2 regions of the Psychrobacillus sp. FSL K6-4615 genome follow, and region 1 is predicted to be linked to the other one. Evidence: riboswitches for the same ligand, from Rfam matches in the RefSeq annotation. Region 1 holds a riboswitch; the other holds the start of a gene.
The links. Region 1 has a riboswitch for lysine ahead of MKX53_RS18435 (transporter substrate-binding domain-containing protein). Riboswitches for the same ligand answer to the same signal wherever they lie in the genome.
Positions count from the first base shown of each region.

Region 2: it holds a riboswitch for lysine, as region 1 does, so the genes downstream of both, dapA (4-hydroxy-tetrahydrodipicolinate synthase) here and MKX53_RS18435 (transporter substrate-binding domain-containing protein) in region 1, are expected to answer to the same signal.

Region 1 covers NZ_JBBOYQ010000001.1:3,634,025-3,642,396, reverse strand. Annotated here, with positions in the region: gene MKX53_RS18450 (helix-turn-helix domain-containing protein) at 1-1,129, opposite strand, end outside; gene MKX53_RS18445 (YvrJ family protein) at 1,542-1,736, shown strand; gene MKX53_RS18440 (purine-cytosine permease family protein) at 1,925-3,325, opposite strand; lysine riboswitch at 3,515-3,698, shown strand; gene MKX53_RS18435 (transporter substrate-binding domain-containing protein) at 3,823-4,668, shown strand; gene MKX53_RS18430 (amino acid ABC transporter permease) at 4,799-5,560, shown strand; gene MKX53_RS18425 (amino acid ABC transporter ATP-binding protein) at 5,579-6,313, shown strand; gene MKX53_RS18420 (hypothetical protein) at 6,337-7,071, shown strand; gene MKX53_RS18415 (heme oxygenase) at 7,088-7,426, opposite strand; gene MKX53_RS18410 (1,2-dihydroxy-3-keto-5-methylthiopentene dioxygenase) at 7,503-8,036, opposite strand; gene MKX53_RS18405 (methylthioribulose 1-phosphate dehydratase) at 8,052-8,372, opposite strand, start outside.
Region 2 covers NZ_JBBOYQ010000001.1:2,937,357-2,945,728, reverse strand. Annotated here, with positions in the region: gene MKX53_RS14805 (phosphate ABC transporter substrate-binding protein) at 1-683, shown strand, start outside; gene pstC (phosphate ABC transporter permease subunit PstC) at 744-1,658, shown strand; gene pstA (phosphate ABC transporter permease PstA) at 1,660-2,487, shown strand; gene pstB (phosphate ABC transporter ATP-binding protein PstB) at 2,565-3,332, shown strand; gene phoU (phosphate signaling complex protein PhoU) at 3,346-4,005, shown strand; gene MKX53_RS14780 (YehS family protein) at 4,140-4,652, shown strand; gene dapA (4-hydroxy-tetrahydrodipicolinate synthase) at 4,694-5,581, opposite strand; lysine riboswitch at 5,815-5,994, opposite strand; gene MKX53_RS14770 (DHH family phosphoesterase) at 6,305-7,492, shown strand; gene MKX53_RS14765 (LLM class flavin-dependent oxidoreductase) at 7,725-8,372, shown strand, end outside.

The DNA of each region.
Region 1 (8,372 bases):
CGGTTAATACCATTTCAAGTTCTTCCGTTTGGTTAAGGTAATGACTATAAATTTCAAGGTGGTAAAAATAAGCAAAGTAATTTTTTGTAGATGATTTTTCTTGAGCAATTTTTATTAATCCTTTTTGACACCATTGCAGAACCTGTTGATGGTCAGATTGCTTGGAATACTCTTTTATAATAGATAAAGTTGTTAGTAAGTATCCTTCCGCATTACAGTCTTCTTCTTTAATTTTTAAACTAAGCTTATAAAACTCAATTGCTTTTTCAGGACACCCTTGTATGGCATATAAGGACCCTAGGTTTTGGTAAATCACCTCCTCATAGTTAATCAATTTATAGTCTTTCGCAAGCTTTGCCGCTAAATAATAGTTCTTTTCCGCTTCTTGAAATTGTCTCATTTTTTTATAGGCAATTCCTATAACAATGTAATTATCAATAGCTCTTTCGAATAACAGATTATCTTTATAATAAAGTAGTGATTTGGAAGCGTAATTAATTGCATTAAAAAATTCATTACATTTTGAGTACGTTAAACTAAGTACATTATAGAAATCAGCTAATTCCCATTCTTCAATACTCCCTTTATTTAAGTGTCCTAATGAAAGCTCTAACCGGCTTAATGCAGCTTGGTAATTCCCCTCTAAATAACTATAAATCCCCAAATTCAAATTAAGAATAAACTTTGTTTTCTCGTCTATCTCGTCTTTTATTTGTACAATTGCCTTATAGATTGACTCCAGGTTTTCCTTCTTCTCATCTAGTATTAACAGTAGTCGGAAGAGGTAAAGTTGATAACTGTAATAATTATTTAGTTGTAAAAAGTGTAGTTTTTCGTCGGTGTATTTCTGTAAAGCTCCCCTTATAAAGTTTTTATCTCTCTTCAAAATTCCTATTTTGTATAATTCGGATAGGGATGTAATCACTTTATTTTCCTTTTCACTGGACACTTGATCTATTTCTATATCTAGTTTTTTGAGTAATAAATTTACTACTTCTTCACTTGGAACAGTTAAACTATTTTCTATTTTACTTAAATAGGATGTAGAGCAGATTCCTTTGGCCAATGTGGTTTGTTTCATACTTTGGTCTATTCTTTCTGATTTTATTATATGACCTATACTACTCATTTTCTTCACCCCTTATGAATTAGTAATGTACTAATTCTTGAAATAATCTAAATATCCTTTTTCAATCGTTCGACCAAAAACGACTACTAAATTGTAGAAAGACTTATTATATTGTAGAGATTTGTAGAATACTGATACAATAATTATCCGAATTGATTTAGAAGTAGTAAATTTTCATTAAAATAGGAAAATAGGTTGAGTTACATAGTAATAAGGGAAGAACTCAGGTAATGTTTCCCAACCTTTAATCATTCTAAATATAACAAAAATTTAGTATAATTAAATAAAATATTAATAAAAAGGAGGAAGAAGACTAACGTGAGATAAAATTGTTTTTGGACAAGTAAGTTTTAGCAATACAACAGTCATACTTTAATTGGTTTTACTCAACGGGAATATCAATTGTTTGGGAATGGTAAATAAAAGGGAAAGGGGGGTACACATGATTGGGGAGGAAAACATCGTACAATTAATTGGAAACTTTGGATTTCCTATTGTAGTCACTATTTATTTATTACATCGCTTTGAAAATAAAATAGACTCTCTCGAAAATACCATTCACAATATAGCAAATGTTGTTAACAATAGTATAGAAAAAAGAAAGTGAACATGTAACAAGAAGGATTGAGTTCCTGTTGATAATATAGATTAAAATTATTCTTTTAAAGGTAAGCTAAGCTTATTTTCACTAACTATAATTTTCTTCTAAGAAAATGCTAGAAGTGAAAAGTAATCCATCCTGAGTAATAACTCAAAAATGGATTACTTTTTTAATGTGAATAAGGGGAACTACTGTTATGCAATATAATCCTCTTTGGAGATATCGTCGGCAGCACCTTTATTGTAATATTTTCCTTTTGTTAATACTGCTATAAAAACAGTAAGAATTGCTGCTAAAATAGCTGCAAAGAAAGCAGCGGTACTTTGTAAAAATGAACCCATATAACCTAATGCTGCAAATGTACCTATGCCACTGGCAACGATTAAAGATACAACTCCAACAGGATTCCATTTGTAGAGAAATTCCTGGCGAGCCTCATAATAACCATTCCCAATTTTCAAAGCTTTTTTAACGACCAGTGCATCGGTCACCAATATAGCTGCCCATGATAGCAAAAATACTCCTTGAAATGTCATAGCTGTATCTAAATGATCTACAATACCACCGAGCATTAGAATTATTGCAGTAATTGCACTTACAACCACCCAAAATCTGCGTCCAGGTGTAAATTTAAAAATGTTTTCAAAAAAGTTTGATAGCGATAGGGAACTACTATATATGTTAGTAATATTTATACGTAGTTGAGTTAGCATCGTGAATAATGCTCCACCAATACCTAGAAGCATTACAATATAAACTCCTGGATTTGGTTCACCTAAGCGAACACCAAACCAAATACCAAGACCCCCCATAATACCGAAGCAGAAAATCTGTGGAATAAAGCCGATTGCCACCGAACCAATTTTAATATCTTTTGGTTTTAGAAAACGAGCATAATCAGATGCTAGTAGGGCTGTTAGACCCATTATTCCATGTTGAACACCTATGCAAAGGAGTAGGGCTTGTCCTCCAACTTGAACGCCTTCAGGTAAATAAGTCCAAAAAGGTCCTTCAAATACGGAAGGTTTATAAAATGATATAACAACTGCTGTTATTAAGAAAACTACAAATATAGGTAGAGACCACTTTTGTAACTTATCTAGTTGTTTAATTCCAAACCAGTTTAAAGGTATAACGATAAAACCGAAGAAAATGATTAATGCCCATTCTTGTAGGTTAGGGAAGAAGGTGTGAACCGCGGATACTAAAATGAGTCCTTCAAATGCACAATACATAATAAAGTTTGTCGCGTAGAGGAACGATGTTAGGGAAGCACCTATATAGCCAAAACCACCGCCTCTAGATAATAAATTGACATTCATACCAGATTTCGCGGATAAGTAAGCAATGAAGGTTCCTAATATACCGGCAACTACTATTGCGTAAATCGAGGAGATAATAGCATTTAGTGCCCCAAATTGCAGAGCCATTACACTACCCATTTGAAAGTAAAAAATGGCAGTGGCTATGCCGAATGTAATATTGGTTATACTTAACCAACCCATATTTCTTTGGCTACGGGGTACCTTTTCTAATGAATAATCTGAGTCCATTTGTTCTGTTACTTTGTGATCTGTAGTTTGGACAGATCTCATAATATCATTCTCCTTTAAAAAATAATTACCAATGTAAGTAGACACATTAATAACTAAATTCTCATTGTTTTTATATTTCCACCATTAATTATAACATATACCTAGCTAAGTATTAATACTGAGGCAGTTGACAGAAATATATGTGTATTGTAAACTATGAAACATAATTGAATATAACCTCACTTAGTGTAGTGAGGTAGAGGCGCGATATTTAACAGTCCTTAGTGGAGTTTGAGAAGCTATGATGCTAGGGAGAAGGAAATGTCGCCGAAGTTTGTAATATTACTCGTTATTACTTGCTGGGTCTGTAGTTAATAATTGCAGGACTGTCCACTATAAACATCCCGGTTTATAATGGTGTGCTATCTCATTTGGGAAAAGTAGAGGACCTGGGCAACTATACATATTGCGACCTGAGTTCATCTCAGGTCTTTTTTTGTACAAGTTGTCTTTTTTTATAGGCAAGAACATATATTGATAAAAAGGGAGAAATTAGAATGAAAAAAAGATTAGCATTTTTAACGATATTTGCATCTATTACATTGTTATTAGCGGCATGTGGAACGGCTGATAAAGAGACTTCGGGATCTTCAACAGCTAAAGATTCGCCTGATACATTTACAGTAGGCTTAGAAGCAGGTTATGCACCTTTTAACTGGACTCAACTAGACGATTCCAATGGTGGAGTGAAGATTGATGGAAACGCAGAGTATGCTGGTGGATATGATGTGGAAATTGCTAAACGTATTGCGGATGGATTAGGAAAGGAACTAGTTATCGTTAAAACAGAGTGGGATGGGCTAGTGCCATCATTGCAATCAGACAAAATTGATGCAATTATAGCGGGAATGTCACCTACAGAAGAGCGTAAAGAAACAATCGACTTTTCGGAAAACTACTATACTTCCAACTTTGTTATGGTAGTGAAAAAAGGTGGGAATTTTGAAGGGGCTACTTCTATTCAAGACTTTAGTGGTGCTAAAATTACAGGTCAGTTAAATACTTCTCACTATGGTGTAATTGATCAAATCAAAGATGTGCAAAAACAACCAGCATCTGATAATTTCTCTGCAATGCGTGTAGCATTAGAATCTGGAGTTATTGATGGTTATGTGTCTGAACGTCCAGAAGGAATTAGTGCTTCTTCCGCTAATGCCAACTTTGCAATGGTTGAATTTACGGATGGATTTAAAGCGGCAGAAGAGGATACAGCAGTAGCAGTAGGCTTGAAAAAAGATAGTAAATTAACAGAAGATATCAATAAAATTTTAGCGGAAATTTCTGAAGAAGAAAGACAAGAAATTATGGATGCTGCTATTAATAACCAACCAGCGGCAGAATAAGGGTGAAGTGATACCGGCTGCATCTTTTTGCAGTCGGTTTTTATATGGAATATATACTTTCTAATTATTAACTACCTAGCTCCAGACGCCAGCAGCGTCTGCGGCTTTTCTAAGAAAGGAGGGGAAATGTATGAGCATTGAATATATTATTTCGATGATTACTAATAACTGGCCGATGTTCCTTCGTGGAGCAGGAATGACATTATTAATATCAATTATTGGTACAATTTTTGGAGCAGTTATTGGCTTGCTAGCAGGGGTTATTCGTACAATTCCTAAACCTGAAAGAAAAATGAAACGTATTTTGTTAAAAGTAGTAAATCTAATACTTTCTGCATATATTGAGTTTTTTAGAGGAACTCCGATGATCGTACAGGCCATGGTAATATTCTATGGATCTGCGCTTGCTTTTGGGATAGATATGGACCGTACAACAGCAGCAATATTCATCGTTTCGATCAACACGGGTGCATATATGGCAGAAATTGTACGGGGCGGTGTTATTTCCATTGATAAGGGGCAATTCGAAGCTGCACAAGCAATTGGTATGAATCATGTTCAAACAATGTGGAGTGTTGTTCTACCTCAAGTCATCCGAAATATTTTACCAGCAACAGGCAATCAATTTATCATTAATATTAAAGATACGTCTGTCTTGAATGTAATAGGTGTTACGGAACTATATTTTCAAGCGAAAACAGTTGCAGGTATAAGCTTTAAATACTTTGAACCATTCTTTATAGCATGTATTTTGTATTTCGTCATGACGTTTACAGTAACATTAATATTACGATATATAGAGAGAAGATTAGACGGCCCGGAAAACTACAGTATGATTGGTCAGCCGCCACCGCAACTTATGTTACCTAAAAATAATGCAAATATCGATTAAACGAAGGAGGAGAAATCTATGGGAAATGTCATCGAAGTTCAACATTTAAGTAAATCCTTCGGAAATCATGAGGTCTTAAGAGACATAGATTTTTCAGTGAACAAAGGAGAGGTTATTTGCATCATCGGTTCCTCTGGATCAGGAAAATCTACTTTACTTCGTTGTATAAATTTGTTGGAAAAGCCTAGTGGCGGTCAAATTATTTATCGTGGAGAGAATATTTTAGATGAAAAACATGATATCCATGCCTACCGAAAAAAGTTAGGAATGGTTTTTCAACAGTTCAACTTATTTAATAACCATAATGCGTTAAACAATTGTATGGTAGGTCAAGTAAAGGTATTAAAACGTTCTAAAGAGGATGCCGAAAAGATTGCGTTAAAATACTTAAAAGTAGTGGGAATGGATCATTATGTAAATGCCAAGCCTAAGCAACTATCAGGTGGTCAAAAGCAACGTGTCGCTATAGCAAGAGCACTTTCCATGGAACCGGATGTCATGTTATTTGATGAACCTACCTCCGCACTGGATCCAGAAATGGTTGGAGAGGTATTAAAAGTGATGAAAGAGTTAGCAAGTACGGGACTTACAATGTTAATAGTGACACATGAAATGGAGTTTGCTAAAGAAGTAGCCGATCGGGTTGTTTTTATGGATAAAGGTGTAATTGCTGAGGAGGGACCTCCAGAACAAATTTTCAACAACCCGAGGGAAGAAAGAACTAAAACATTTTTAAAACGAACATTAAGCTAATAACAGTATGGAGGAATCGAAAGGTGGACCTTTTCAATCTGATAAAAAAAGAACGAGAATACTGGCTTGTGGATCAACATAAAGTATCCCATATTCCAAATATAGATTATTTAGTTGCGTTCGATCAATTATTAACAGAGTGGAAAGAACAAAAAGTAGCATATCTATCCCTTCTGATGGATGAAGAAAATGAGGATTGGCTTTTAAAACGTCGGTTCAAAAAAGTGTCGTCTATTGTAGAGTACACAAAGACACTACAAGGACCATTTAAAAATACTAGTGATTTTCAAGTAGATGCTCTCTCTGAGAGTCAAGTTACGGATTCTGACTTTGCTAGATTGTATGATGCATGTAGGAGTGGCTCAGCGAACAAGAATAAGCTGTTTTCTATCAGTCAAATAATGGAGTCATTAGAACTTGAATTAGGTACTAATTGGCGAGATCAATGTTTTATCTTTTCTCAAAATGGCAGGAACTACGGTATTAGTATTCCTCATATTGAACAAGGCACGACAGAAGAAGGTAGAATGTTTTACTTTGGGGTAGTTCCAGAGCAACGTCAAAAAGGATATGGAAAGATATTTCATGCTATTTCTTTAGAGCTTTTGAAAACATTAGGTGCCAAGATATATGTAGGGAGTACAGACACAGTAAATGCCCCTATGAGACGGATTTTTGAAACAAATGGATGTATATTACGAGATATAAAGGGGATTTACCGAATAGACATGAAAAAAGTGGATGAACTCAGAAGATGAGTCCTCCACTTTTATTTTAGTTTTTGGAAATTGCTTCTATTGAAGCGGCAACTTTAGAAATGATTAATTCATTACCTAAAAGTGGAGATTCTTTAGAAGCATCAGGAGAGCCAGACTCGGGACGTTTATGCGATTCTTTGAAGAGATCACTGTCTTTCCATGCTTGGAAGTTTTCTTCTTTCTCCCAGTACATATTTACATTCATTTCATCATATTCAGTTGGTCCTTGAGTAATAGCGACCTCTACTTTGATGAAGCCTTCCATTTCTTGAAGGGGGCTTGGTTTTGTGAAATTTGGAGCCATTTTTTCTGCGAATCCTGGTTTAGTTTTGATGCGATTCGTTACAATAATCATTGTACATTCTCCTTTCTTATTAGATAAAGTTAGTATAGCATTCCTTTTTTCTTATTCCTACAAAGAGCATTTACCTTTATTGTTCTACTGCTTCCTCTTGATAAACTGGGACCCACCCCTCTGTTGTTACAAATATGCGTACAGCAACAACTTTACGGTCCTCTGATAATGTGAAGTAATGTGTAATATTCTCAGGCACAGATATCAAATCACCAGGTGAAAGATGAACTTCAAAGTAGCGTTCATCCTTGCCTTGTATGATGAAGACACCGTGACCACTTACAATATAACGGACTTCATCGTCGGTATGAAGGTGTTTGCGTTCGAAATTTTTTAACAGTTCGTCTAAGTTTGGGTTCGAATCTGAAAGAGAGATAATATCGGCCGCTTGATAGCCACGGCGACTAGAGATATCATCTATTTCAATTTGGAAGGCTTGGAGAATCTCTTGCTTTTCTCCGTCGCTTAAGTCAAATTTTTCACGAAGGTTTTCTGGTAGTTTGTTAATATCCCAATGCTCATAAATTACTTCTTGGTTCTCTAAAAATGCTGCTACCTCTTTTTGCTCTTTAATTGTTTCATTTGTTCCTTGAATTTTAATAATAGCCATTAACAATCTTCCTTTCTATTTTGAGTGTATTTGATGTAGTGCTAATTGATACTGAAATAAAAATTCGCAAGCTTCAAGTAATTTTTTTGCCTCAAATCCATCTTTTCCCCAAACAGTTATTCCGTGATTTCGAATGAGTATAACTCCCTTGTCTGCAGAAATATACGGTGTAAACTCTTCTGCAAGCTTTGGTATATGGGCGTAGTTAGGGATAATGGGTATCGATAGTATGGCATCCTCTTCCCACATTCCAAAAGCTTTAATAAGTTCAATCCCTTGAAAATCCACTGAACCTTTGTCACCATATAATTCGGAAATAACGTTATTTGCAACTGT
Region 2 (8,372 bases), 700 kb from region 1:
AAAAATTAGCAGCAAAATATACAGAGAAAGACAACACGAATATCGAGATAAATCAAATTGGTTCCTCAGCGGGAATTACAAACGCTATTAGTGGGGTGTCGGAGATAGGAATGTCTTCGCGTGATTTAAAAGAAGAAGAAGTTGCAAGTGGATTGAATGAAGTAATTATTGCTTATGATGGAATTGTAGTAGTAACTCATCCAAGTAATAAAGTAAAAGATTTAACGATGGAGCAGGTTAAACAGATTTTTACTGGGGAAATAACAAACTGGAGTGAACTCGGTGGGGATGACTTAGAAATTGTAGTGGTTTCTCGCGAGGACGGATCAGGTTCACGTGATGCCTTTCAAGAAATAGTAGAATATAGCTCTGGAGAGTTAATCAGAAACTCGATCATTGCAAGTGGTAATGGAAATATTAAAACAACAGTTGCTAACAATAAACATGCAGTTGGTTTTATCTCTTTTGAATATATTGATGAGAACATTTCAACAATTGACATTAATGGTGTAGAAGCTACAGCAGAAAATGTTTTACAAAAAAAATACAGCTTGTCTAGGCCATTCTTGTTTGTCTATAAAGAAGGACAATTAACTGAGGCGGGACAGCAATTTATAGATTTTATACTAAGTGAAGAAGGACAACTCATTGCAGCAGAAGCAGGAGCTATCCCTATAAAGTAGATATAGATGAATTAGGAAGACAACAACATAAACTTTTGACTTACTTTTGGAGGAATAAGAGTGTCTATCCCAACAACTAACAAGCAGTCCGTCGAAATCGGCAAAGCAAACAAGAGAAAGTATATGTTAGAGAAGGTGTCCCAAAGACTATTCTTAATTTGTGCACTTCTCTCCGTAATCACTTTATTGTTAATCATTGGATTTGTATTTTATAAAGGTGCCCATCCATTTGTAGCGGAGGGCTATAGCTTTATAGATTTTATATTTGGTAGTGATTGGGTACCGAGTGAAGATAAATTCGGTATATTCCCAATGATTGTTGCATCTATTTTTGCGACAATTGGAGCTTTAATCATTGGAGTTCCTATTGGTCTATTTACAGCTATTTTCTTAGCTGAAATTGCCTCAGAACGATTAGCAAAGATTATTTCACCAGCAGTACAATTGCTAGCAGGTATTCCATCAGTGTTATATGGTGTGTTTGGACTTGCTATCATTGTTCCATTTTTACAAAATACTTTCGGTTTAGTGAAAGGGCAAAGCCTAATCGCAGTTATTCTAGTGCTAGCAATCATGATGTTACCAACCATTGTAACGGTTGCTGAAACTGCCATTCGTGCAGTGCCGCAAACATATCGTGAAGGATCACTAGCTCTCGGGGTATCGCAAATTGGGACAATTTTTAAAGTTATTGTACCAGCAGCAAAATCTGGTATTATGACTGCCATTGTATTAGGTCTTGGTCGTGCAATTGGAGAAACAATGGCAGTTATCTTAGTAGCTGGGAACAGCTTAATCGTGCCAACTAGCTTAACAGATAGTGTGCGTCCATTAACGACAAATATTGCTTTAGAAATGGGTTATGCATTCGGTACTCATCAAGAAATGTTATTTGCTACGGGAATTGTTTTATTCTCGTTTATCTTAATACTAAATTTCGTTTTAGCAAAAATAAGTTCCAAAGGAGGCAACTAAGATGAGACAATTTAAAGATAACTTACTCCGAGGACTTTTGTGGTTATCAGCTTTCTTATCAGTTGCCGTTCTTGTTATGATTGTAGGTTTTATCTTTTATAAGGGAATTGGTTTGATCAGCTTCGACTTTATCTTTGGTGATTATTCTCCAGATGGAGATGGTGGTATTTGGCCAATGATCGTAACGACTATATATACAGTCCTTATCTCGTTAGTCATCGCAACACCTATTGGAATATTGGCAGCCGTTTATCTACAGGAATATGCAAAACAAGGCCGATTAGTAAGACTAATACGATTTGCAACAGAAAGTTTAACAGGAATACCATCTATTATTTACGGTTTGTTTGGAGCGGTGTTCTTTGTTACAACATTAAAATTAGGTATGTCGATATTAGCAGCTTCATTAACTTTAACGATTATTGTATTACCTGTAATTATACGGACAACTGAAGAAGCATTAAAAACAGTTCCAGGTTCGTACCGAGAAGGTTCACTAGCGCTTGGGACAACAAAATTACAAACACTGTATAAAGTAATTTTACCAAGCTCAATGCCAGGTATACTATCTGGTATTATCCTTTCAGTCGGAAGGATTGTTGGTGAGTCAGCTGCTATCTTCTTAACTGCTGGAACCGTGGCAGCTATGCCAGACAGCATTCTATCATCTGCTAGAACCTTAACTGTACATTCGTATCTAGTTACACAAGAATCTGGAGATATTGAACTTGCTGCAGCTGTAGGTATAGTTTTAATCGTAATTATATTAGCAATTAACCTTTCGGCAACATATATTTCGAAAAAATTTAACAGAGCTACAAATAAATAAGAGTATGTTAAGTCCACAGTAATTGAACATGCAGAGCTAATGACCAAATAAATTACGTAGGGAAGGTATTTTAGCATATGGAGCAAAGTAAAGAAGCAACTATAATCAATGTAAGAGATTTAAATTTATTTTATGGCGAGAAACAAGCATTATTTGGAGTCGATCTTGCTATTCAGGAAAAAGAGGTTACAGCTTTAATCGGTCCATCTGGCTGTGGGAAATCTACTTTTTTACGCACACTAAATCGTATGAATGATTTAATCGATGGTGTGAAAATTACAGGAGAAATTGTCATTGATCATGAAGATATTTATAAATCTAATGATGTTATCAAACTCAGAACGAAGGTAGGAATGGTATTTCAAAAACCAAATCTATTTCCTATGAGTATTTATGACAACGTGGCTTACGGACCAAAAATGCAAGGTATTAAAAACAAAAAAGAATTAAATATAATTGTAGAAGAAAGTTTACGTAGTGCAGCAATTTGGGATGAAGTAAAAGATCGTCTTAAAACATCGGCCCTAGGATTGTCAGGTGGTCAGCAACAACGTGTATGTATTGCTCGTGCAATAGCGATGAAACCTGATATTATTTTAATGGACGAGCCTACTTCCGCATTAGATCCGATTTCTACTCTAAAAATAGAAGAACTAATCACCAATATGAAAGAAGATTATACAATTGTTATTGTGACACATAACATGCAACAGGCTGCTAGAATCTCCGATAAAACCGCATTTTTCTTAAATGGAGAAGTAGTAGAATACGATGATACAGATAATATTTTCTCCACCCCACAGGATCAGAGAACAGAAGACTATGTTACAGGTCGATTTGGATAATAGGAGGTTACCAATGGGTATTCGTGTAAACTTTGAAAATAATTTAGAAGAACTAAAGAGTAAGATTATCGAAATGGGTGAACTCTCAGTTGTCGCTCTAGAAAAATCTTTTAAGGCGTTAAAAACACAGGATGTGGAGATTGCTCTAAAAGTAATTGAAGGAGATACAGCGATTGATAATCTTGAAATAGAAGTAAATCAGTTCTCCATATGGATGATAGCGAAAGAATCACCTGTTTCCAGAGATTTACGTGAAATAATTGGTGTCCTTAAAATTTCATCTGAAATTGAACGGGTCGCAGATTTTGCTGTAAATATTGCAAAAGCAACGATTAAAATCGGCAATACTGAATCTTTACTAGATATTACCCATCTAGAAAAGATGAAAGATATATCGATCGAAATGCTTCGAAAAGCATTACAATCATTCTTAGAGGAAAATATCCTGCTTGCTAAAGAAGTGGGAGATTTAGAGGACAATGTAGATCAATATAGTAGAGAGACATATAAAAAACTTACTGCTTATCTAAGTGAACATCCAGAAGAAACAAGTCAGCTTGTACAATTATTATTTGTTAATCGCTTTTTAGAGAGAACAGCAGACCATATTACGAATATCGCTGAAAGCACAGCTTATTTGATAAAAGGTCAAATATATGATTTCAATTCATAGGCAAATGAAATCAAACTGGTGGAGAAAATGAAAAATTTCTCTTCCAGTTTTTTTATACTAGCTCACATTGTGCTATTCTAGTAATGATTAGTTCCGTATGATATCTACTTATGCGGACATTGGGAGGTTTATAAATGGAAAATAATGATATATTAATCAGATTGAGATATGCCCTTGATATAAAGAATAAGGATATGGTAGAGGTATTTAAACTTGGCGGTATGGAAGTAACTAAAGAGGAAGTTCTCAAAATTCTTACCAAAGCAAAAGAGGAAAGTGAAGAGGAAGAAGTAGTAGAGGATGAAAACCACATAAAGTGTAATAATAAAATGTTAGAATCGTTTTTGAATGGACTAATCACACATAAAAGAGGCAAGCAGGATCCAAAACCGGAACAGCCAGCAGATACGGAGCCAGTTGTACAGCAGAAGGATCACGTGAATAATATGCTGTTGAAAAAGCTTAAAGTAGCTCTACAATTAACAACAGAAGATATGCTAGATGTGTTGCATGATGGTGGTATTGTAGTTTCAAAAGGTGAGCTTGGAGCTATTTTACGAAAACCAGGTCATCGTAATTATAAAGAATGCGGAGACAATTTTGCGCGCAAATTCCTTAAAGGCTTAGCGGTTAAATATAGAAGTTAAATTAAAAAAGAGCGAATTCCAGTAGTTGGAATTCGCTCTTTTTAAGACTTTACGCCTTCTGGTAGTGTAGTTAATACTTCCTTTAAAGTAGTAAGCTCCTCAGCATTTAAAGGAACCATAGGTAGGCGAACTCCACCCACGGGAACACCTTTTAAATTCAATGCTGTTTTAACAGGTGTAGGATTTGGGGCTGCAAATAATGCTTTCATGACAGGCAATAGTCTGCGATGATCCATTGCAGCTTCTCTTACATTGCCATTATTGAACTTTGCGATCATTGCTTGCATTTCATTTCCTATAATATGCGAAGCTACGGAAATAACACCCGTTCCACCAATTGATAGTACCGGAATTGTTAAACCGTCATCACCACTATACAGCGAAAAGTCCTCACGAGTATTACTAATAATCTCAGACATAGTGTCCAAATTGCCGCCCGCTTCTTTGATAGCAACGATATTCGGAATCTCAGAAAGTCGGATGACGGTATCTAATGACATGTTGACCACGCTTCGACCTGGAATATTGTATAGCATAATCGGCAATGATGTTGTTGCAGCAATTGTTTGGAAGTGTTGGTACAAGCCTTCTTGAGATGGTTTGTTATAATAAGGAACAACAAGCATAATACCATCGACACCAGCATCAGTAGCCTGTTTTGTTAAATTGATAGAAGCTTTTGTGCTATATGAGCCGGTTCCAGCAATAACCGGCACTCTACCATTCACAACTTCAACTGTAAATTTAAACAGCTGTACTTTTTCTTCATCAGTTAACGTCGGAGACTCTCCGGTTGTTCCAGACACAACCAAACCTTGTGTTCCATTGGAGATTAAGTAATTTATTAAGTTTCTTGTAGCTGGAAAATCTATATCCTCATTATGATCAAAAGGAGTAACCATAGCCGTTAATATTTGTCCGAAATTCATAACTTCTCCACATCCTATAATTTATTATTAAAAATTCAGGGAGAAGGGCTTCATCAATTACACTTCGGTGTAATTGCGTCCAGATTTTGAATTGCGCTAGCGCAATTAACTCCAAAGTCTGTGACATCCACCGGAGGCTTAACTTGATATTTGTTTGGTAGTCAAGTTAAGTAAACGCGAAAAAGCAACAACGAGGGCTCGTTGTTGCAGTAGAAATAGAGTAATATTTCTGTGCGTAAGATAGCCCTCCATATAGTCTCCTATATGACAATTCAGTGTTTGTTCAACAGCTGAACCAGCTTCAAGAAAAATGAGATTCTTTCAACTTCGGCAAATTCCCCTTTCCACAAATGTCCTAGGATCTCATTATCCTCTAATTGTGTACTAATGGTTTTTGCGCCTCTATCCTTACTTCAAATATAATTGAAATAAGAGAATATTTAATTATTAAAATAATACATGACTTTTAATACTATTGCAACAGTTTACCTGTAAAATAAATATTAAGTAGTAAAATCCGTCAAAGTTGATCTTCACTCCAGGTGGACGCTTTCCGCGGATATGGCTTCACTCCTCGTCACTGGAGTCGCCACCTTGCGCTACAATCAACGGAGTCCAATTTTATATTGATAAAAGTAATTTGAAGTTGACCCAAATAACTTTTAAATTAGTTTATTAATAAGTTTCGTATGTAAAAACCATACTATATAAGAGGTGAAGAGAATGTATAAATTATTGTCCCATAATGATTTAGATGGTGTCGGATGTGGTATTTTAGCAAAGCTAGCATTTGGTGAGAATGTAAAGGTGCGCTATAATTCGATTTCATCTCTTAATCGGGAGATTGAATATTTTTTAGAAAATGATGAACCTGATACATTTTTATTCGTAACGGATTTGACGCCGAACGGGGATAATGAAAAAAAATTAAATGATTTTTACAATGCAAATGGGAAGGTACAACTAATCGATCATCATAAATCAGCGTTGCACTTTAATGATTATGAATGGGGATATATTTTAGTGGAAGATCAGGAAGGCAAATTAACTTCTGCCACATCCTTATTATATGAGTACCTTGTATCCAACAAATTATTGGAACCAACTGCTGCAGTAACAGAATTTGTAGAATTAGTTAGACAGTATGATACATGGGAATGGGAAAAGAACGGGAATCATCAGGCACATTCCCTAAACTCATTGTTCTATTTAATATCGATGGAAGAATTTGAAGAAAAAATAATGGAACGACTTCGTACGAGTGACCATTTTGATTTTGATGAATTTGAAAAGAAAATATTGAAAATGGAATCCGAGAAGATTGATCGCTATATTCGTCGCAAGAAAAGAGAGATTGTACAGGCAAAAGTGGGAGACCATATTGCTGGGGTGGTCTATGCAGAAACGTATCATTCGGAGTTAGGTAATGAACTTGGCAAAGAGTTTCCACATCTCGATTACATCGCAATTGTAATCATGGGAGGAAAAAGAATTTCTCTTCGTACAATTTATGATCATGTCGATGTTTCTGAAGTTGCTGGACAGTTCGGCGGCGGAGGACATCAAAAAGCATCAGGATGTACTTTAACGGAGGAAGCATATAAGTTATTTGTTTTGGACACTTTCCATCTGTCCTCAATACCAGAAGATGCAAAAAGAAATCAGTATAATTTGAAACAATCGGCTTTCGGTTCGTTTTATAAAAATAGAAATAATGACACGTTCATCTTATATTCTAAAAATGATCAAGATTGGATTCTCGAAAAAAATAAAATCGAATTAGAACAAACCTTTACAAGCTTTGAAGATGGCGAACGTTTCTTAAAGAGAAACTATGAGGCAGCTTTAGTAAGGGATGATCTGTTTGTCGATTATTTAATGAGTGAAGTGAAGAAGAGAGAGGATGCTTGAGGACAAGGGTTACTGAGTATTACTGGCGTTCACTCTATTGAATACTAGCAGATGGTTCCTTACATACTCTCTCTCGAGTTATTTTTACCCGTGAAACAGAATATCTTTCCAAAATCCTCTTTCTCCAATGAAACTGATAAATTGAATATAAATAGGATAATAAGGTATCATTAAGGCCGAAAGCATCCTTATATAAACAATTGAACGCAATAATGATTGGGGGAAAAATTAAGTGGAAATTGGTATAACAACGTTTGTGGAAACCACTCCAGATGTAAAAACTGGAAAAGTAATTAGCCATGCGGAGCGTATTCGTGAGGTTGTGGAAGAAATAGTATTAGCAGATGAAGTTGGGCTAGATGTATTCGGTGTAGGAGAACATCATCGCAAGGATTACGCGGCTTCCGCGCCCGCTGTTCTTCTGGCTGCAGCTGCGTCACGGACGAAGAATATAAGACTAACTAGTGCTGTAACAGTACTTTCATCGGATGATCCAGTACGAGTATTTGAGGAATTTTCTACATTAGACGCTATTTCCAATGGTCGAGCAGAGATCATGGCAGGGCGCGGTTCCTTTATCGAATCTTTCCCACTCTTTGGATATGATTTAAAGGATTATGATGAATTGTATGAAGAAAAGTTAGATTTACTCTTAAAAATACGTGAGTCTGAAATGGTTTCATGGAGTGGTAAGCATCGAGCTGCGATTCAGAATCGTGGGGTTTATCCACGTCCCGTACAAGACCCACTTCCCGTTTGGATTGCGAGCGGTGGAACACCGCAATCTGTTGCTCGAGCTGGATTCCTTGGATTGCCACTAGTGTTGGCAATTATCGGAGGTAGCCCACTCCAGTTTGAGCCACTTGTGAAACTGTATAAG